DNA from 2 places in the Flavobacterium cheonanense genome. Region 2 is predicted to be linked to the other one. Evidence: riboswitches for the same ligand, from Rfam matches in the RefSeq annotation. Region 2 holds a riboswitch; the other holds the start of a gene.

Evidence for each region. A riboswitch is a leader RNA that binds a small molecule or an ion and turns the genes downstream of it on or off. The one in region 2 is predicted to bind S-adenosylmethionine.
Region 1: another riboswitch for S-adenosylmethionine. It lies ahead of ABD766_RS03025 (homocysteine S-methyltransferase family protein); the one in region 2 lies ahead of ABD766_RS09830 (hypothetical protein).

Annotation. Positions count from the first base shown of each region.
Region 1 covers NZ_BAABCT010000001.1:655,209-658,396, forward strand. Annotated here, with positions in the region: gene metH (methionine synthase) at 1-574, opposite strand, end outside; gene ABD766_RS03025 (homocysteine S-methyltransferase family protein) at 574-1,563, opposite strand; SAM riboswitch class I at 1,635-1,741, opposite strand; gene metK (methionine adenosyltransferase) at 2,021-3,188, shown strand, end outside.
Region 2 covers NZ_BAABCT010000005.1:13,514-16,701, forward strand. Annotated here, with positions in the region: gene ABD766_RS09820 (hypothetical protein) at 1-165, opposite strand, end outside; SAM-I-IV-variant riboswitch at 373-468, opposite strand; gene ABD766_RS09825 (hypothetical protein) at 464-778, opposite strand; SAM-I-IV-variant riboswitch at 839-934, opposite strand; SAM-I-IV-variant riboswitch at 1,084-1,178, shown strand; gene ABD766_RS09830 (hypothetical protein) at 1,331-1,603, shown strand; gene ABD766_RS09835 (hypothetical protein) at 1,606-2,052, shown strand; gene ABD766_RS09840 (PP2C family protein-serine/threonine phosphatase) at 2,183-2,902, shown strand; gene ABD766_RS09845 (N-formylglutamate amidohydrolase) at 2,960-3,188, shown strand, end outside.

The DNA of each region.
Region 1 (3,188 bases), on a different contig from region 2:
GGTCAAAAATTATATCTTCTGCTGGAAAATGAACCTCATCAACCAAAATATCATAACTTCTTTTACAGATTTCGATTCTTCTTTCGTAAGTATCAGCTTGACCTTCTTCATCAAATGCCATTACGATTACAGCTGCTCCGTATCTTTTTATCAATTTGGCATGATGAATAAAAACTTCTTTCCCTTCTTTAAGTGAAATAGAATTCACCACACCTTTTCCTTGAATGACTTTTAATCCAGCTTCGATTATTTCCCATTTGGAGCTATCAATCATTACTGGAACTCGAGCAATATCTGGCTCTGCGGCAATTAGATTTAAGAACTTGGTCATAGCATAAACACCATCTAACATTCCTTCATCCATATTGACATCGATAATTTGGGCACCACCCTCTACTTGATTTCTTGCAATATCAAGTGCTTCTTCGTATTTTTCTTCTTTTATTAATCGTAGAAATTTACGTGAACCTGTAACATTAGTTCGTTCTCCAACATTAACAAAATTGGTTTCGGGTGTTACGATTAAAGGTTCTAATCCTGATAATTTTAGATATTTATTCTTTACTTCCGTCATTATATTGTTTCTAAAATTTGTCTTGGTTTGAATTCTTTGGCAACCTCTGCAATTGCTTTAATGTGCTCTGGTGTTGTCCCGCAACAACCACCAATAATATTTACTAAATTATCTTTTAGATATTCTCTAATTAAGGCTTGCATCTCTAATGGTGTTTGATCGTATTGCCCGAAAGCGTTTGGTAAACCTGCGTTTGGATGTGCAGAAATATTTAATTGCGTATTCATGGCTAAACGCTGTAAATAGGGTTTTAATTGGTCTGCTCCAAGTGCACAATTGAATCCGATGCTTAATAAATCTATATGTTGAATAGAAATTAAAAATGCCTCGACTGTTTGACCTGAAAGCGTTCTTCCTGAAGCATCTGTAATTGTGCCTGAAACCATTACTGGAATATCTAAATTTCGTTCTTCTTTTACTTCTTCAATAGCGAAAAGTGCAGCTTTGGCGTTTAGTGTATCGAAAATGGTTTCTACTAATAAAACATCGCAACCACCATCGATTAGAGCTTCTACTTGTTGACGATAGGCAGTTTTTAAATCATCAAAAGTCACGGCACGAAATCCTGGATCGTTTACATCTGGACTCATCGAAGCCGTTCTGTTTGTTGGTCCTATGGAGCCTGCTACAAATCTAGGTCTATCTGTGAATTCGTCAGCAACCTCTCTGGTAATTTTGGCTGATTCGTAGTTTAACTCGTAAACCAAATCTTCCATATGGTAGTCGGCCATTCCGATTGTTGTTCCAGAAAACGTGTTGGTTTCTACGATATCTGCTCCTGCTTGAAAATACAAACGATGAACTTGTTTTACGGCTTCGGGTTGTGTGATAGAAAGTAAATCGTTGTTTCCTTTTAAAGGATGTGGAAAATCTTTGAAACGTTGGCCGCGAAAATCTTCTTCAGAGAAATTGTTGCGTTGTAACATGGTTCCCATTGCTCCATCGAGAACTAGGATTCTTTCTTTTATTGCTTGGTTTATTTTTGACATATAAATAGCACAACTTCTAAAGTTGCTGTTGTTTAATTATATGTTATCATGGAAAGTGAGAGGAATTCTCGTGGTTATCTTTGCTTAAATTTACTTTAAACTAGAATGTAGCACCTTCTACAGTGTAGGGTTGCTAAGCTTTCATAGGGTCTATTCCCTCGGGCTTTCGTGATAACATCAATAAGTTTATGAACAGTGCAAAGTAATAACATAGAAACTTATTTTGCAAGTGTTTGTAAAAAAATAAAAACTATAACGATTTAGTGATTTTTCAAAAAAAAGTTGATAATAATTTGCAATTCAAATTGATTTCATACATTTGCACTCGAAATAAAGAGGAAAAATTTGAACTGATTGCAACCTCGTAAAAAAATGCTAAAGCAGAATACCTTCTTTAGCTTTTACTTGCAATTTTTCTTTTTTCTTCACTAAAATTAATTTTAAAATAAATTATATTATGGCTTATTTATTTACGTCAGAGTCAGTGAGTGAAGGACATCCGGACAAAGTAGCTGATCAAATTAGTGATGCATTAATTGATAACTTTTTAGCATTTGATGCTGAATCTAAAGTAGCGTGTGAAACTTTAGTTACAACTGGTCAAGTAATTCTTGCTGGAGAAGTAAAATCAGACACTTATTTAGATGTGCAAACAATTGCAAGAGATGTAATCAAAAAAATTGGTTACACTAAAAGTGAATATATGTTTGAGGCAAATTCTTGTGGTGTATTATCTGCAATTCACGAACAATCTGCTGATATTAATCAAGGAGTTGATAGAGCTAGTAAAGAAGAGCAAGGTGCTGGTGACCAAGGAATGATGTTTGGTTATGCAACTAATGAAACTGAAAACTACATGCCATTAGCTTTAGATATTGCACACGCTTTATTAATTGAATTGGCTAATATAAGAAGAGAGAATTCTGAAATTACTTATTTACGTCCTGATGCTAAATCGCAAGTAACTTTAGAATATTCTGATGATAATAAACCACAAAGAATTGATGCTATTGTAATTTCTACACAGCACGATGATTTTGCTGATGAAGCTACTATGTTGGCTAAAATTAAAAGTGATTTGATTTCAATTTTGATTCCAAGAATTAAAGCGAAATATCCTCAATATGCTCACTTCTTTAATGACAATATTACTTATCATATTAATCCAACTGGAAAATTCGTAATTGGTGGACCTCACGGAGATACAGGATTGACAGGAAGAAAAATTATTGTAGATACTTATGGTGGAAAAGGAGCTCACGGTGGTGGTGCTTTCTCTGGAAAAGATCCAAGTAAAGTAGACCGTTCTGCTGCTTATGCTACTAGACATATTGCTAAAAACTTAGTTGCTGCAGGTTTGTGTGACGAAGTTTTAGTTCAAGTATCGTATGCTATTGGAGTTGCAAAACCAACTTCTATCAACGTAAATACTTATGGAACTTCTAAAGTAAATATGACTGATGGAGAGGTTAGCAAAATTGTTGAAGGAATTTTTGACATGCGTCCTTACTTCATCGAGCAACGTTTGAAATTGAGAAACCCAATCTACAGCGAAACGGCTGCTTATGGTCACATGGGAAGAAAATCCGAAACGGTAACTAAAACATTTAAATTGCCAAATGGTG
Region 2 (3,188 bases):
TTTGGCATCTGCTTTATTACTATTTATTGCTTCAATCGTGTTAACTCGATAACCTTTTTCCTTCTTTTTAAGGGCAATTGTTTCATTCACAATTACCATGAATAAGAATGGTAGTAAAAAGACCGTTATATTGAATCCAATGGATTTTAATTTTTTAATTTTCATTATTATATGCTTTATATTTGAATATAAAAATTACTAAAATATGTTTCCTCTGAGTTTTTTTTTGAATTTACAAACTATTTAAATGGTCATAAATATCGTTATCGCTTTATTATTTTTCTCAATTAATGAGATAGCTGATGTTTTCATAAACATAACAAATTAAAAATGAAACTACTGTTATGCCAAAAAAATGTAACTAAAAATTGCATTTATCAACACATTTGAACGACTGTTCTGCATACTAAGCCACCATGTCGTGAGTTGATCGGTTGGCTAACCCAATGGATTATCTTGATGCTTAATTAATATATACTTTTTGTTTATTAAACCAAAAGTAATTTTTAATAGGCACTAATTTATTACCTATTAATTCAACAGGAAATGCATAAGAGACTGAAAGTAAGGTATTCGTTTTCGGACAAATTGAAATAATTTCAGAATAATCCCAACCTCTACTTATTATTTCTTGCTCCAAAGTATTGAGGTATATACTGAGTAAAACTCCGAAAGTTTTTAGGCCTACATTCCCATTAAAAATCTTGACTAACGATTCATCAGAATAACTCTTGAATTGATTAATCCACTGCTCTCTTTGTTCGGCAAACTGATTCATAACATAGCAATTAAAATTATACACTTATTGTCATGTCGTATCAAAACGGTAAAAAATAATATTTCTCAACACATTTGAACGACTGTTCCGCATACTAAACCACCGTGTCGTGAGCTGATCGGTTGGCAGGAAATAAATTCCTTCCAGATGCTGGGTGCATAATTAAATAAAAAAAATGAAACATACAATAAAAATATTTTAATAAAATAAAAATTATTTAAAATATTAATTATCAATAACTTAAAAATTATTTATATAGAAATGTTGTTAAAAATTTTGTAGATTGAAAGTTTATTAATATCTCTGCAAAGTATTTCGAACCCATTTAGGGTACCAACCGAGTGTAGACACCACGGTGGTAAAACAATACGGGCCCGTCCGGTCAAAATAAACGTAAGTTTACCCAGACAAACCTTATTTTCGAAATACAAGTAACGATAGTTTAACTTAATCATTATTTGTATGAAAAATGTATTGCACGTTTTTTTTAATGACCACACTTCCCTTCAAATTGAGGGTGTGGTCAAAAAAACGGAGGACACTTTTTTAAAAGTGCACGAACTTAAAGAAGGTAATTTGCCTTTATTTATTGAATTAGAACACCAACAGGTAAATACTTTACTTGAACTTACCAAAATGTATCCCTATGTTTTGTTGTATTTTAATCAAGAAGATGATGGGATTCTATTTAAAGGAGCCGCATTTAATTGTAACGAATCTGAAATGCAGTTTTCCATTACGACTCAGTACAAAAAGATTCTTTTATTACCTCTTCCGATTAGTTTTAAGGTAAATGAGGTAACACATATTAATTTAATTGTTTAGTTATGGATACTAATTCAAAAAATAAAGAAAACGAAAATTGGCACGAACATAAAATGTTTAAAGATGGTTATGGCAAGTTCCCTTATGTAATACTAAAAGTGGGCTATGCTTTATTTATGCAAATTCCAATCCATTTTAATAAAAACAATGATTTTAGTAACTATCCAGGCACCCATATCAATGGTATTTCTGAACAAGAGATAAAAGATTTCGAACAAGAGTATTCCGCACCGCTTCATGAAAAAATTATTGAACATTGTTTATGGATGAAAAACAAAATCGAAGCAGAGAAAGCTAAACCCATCAAAATGTGCTTGGTGGAAGGTCCTGAAACATCTTATTATTTTGATGAAGAGGGTATCCAATTTAGTACCAATATTCCTGGTGGTGGTACATTACTTACCCAAGATAACAAAGTCATTGGTATGAATGTGCAACATTATTTATAATTAGTAACTTAAAACAAATGCTTATGTAAAATCAAAGAATTTAAGGTTAAACAATATTTCAAAAACAATAAAGTCAAAGAACAAAAAAGCAACCATCATTCTCATTTCTAACTAAAAAACATTAATAATAATGATATACATCAAATCAGAAGCTTATTTAACCGAAAAAGGACAGTGTGATGTAAATGAAGATACTATAGTATTTGAAAAAGAAGCACTTTACCTGATTTGTGATGGCGTGGGAGGAAATGGGAATGGTCAAGTTGCTTCAAAATTAGTGGCAACAACTGTAAATAACTTTTATAAAAACAATCCTAATTTCGAATTATCGAATTTAGAAGTTACAATAGCGGATGCAATTATACAATTTAAGAAGAAAAATCCATCCATGAAGCTAATGGCAAGCACCATAGCTTTGACTAGATTGACAACCAAGTCAATACAAATTGCTTGGATTGGCGATAGCTTAGTTTACCATATCAGAAATGGACATTGCAACTATAAAACAAAAGGGCATACATGGGTTAACGAAGCTATTGATAAAGGTGAAATCACAACACTAGAACAGTATTTTCATCCCAATAAAAATCAAGTTACACGAATCATAAATGGGAACCAACCTCCTACTCCACTTGATTGTCATATAGTAACAGACCTTCAAGAAAATGATTATTTTTTACTGATTTCAGATGGCGTATTAGAAGCTTTCATTGAAGATGATTTAATGGCACTGTTTAAATCTAATGATTCATGCACTGAAATCATAACGACCATCAACCAACAATGTGCACAATTTTCTATTGATAATTATTCGGCTATTCTTTATCAGATTGGAATAAATGAAAATTAAAAAAAATATCAGTAAATCAGTTACTATCAATCACAAAATCAATTTAACTAAATCAAAATGAAAAAATTACTCTTACATATACCACATGCTTCTGTTGTTATACCTTTCTATGATGGTTATATCAACGACCAATTAAAAATTGAAAAGGAGCAATTAAAATTAACCGATTGGTACACCGACGAATTGTTTTTCTCGTCATCAGATACTCTGATTAAAGCTCCATTTTCAAGGATTTTTTGCGACGTAGAACGATTTGAAAATGATGCTGATGAAGTCATGTCAAAAT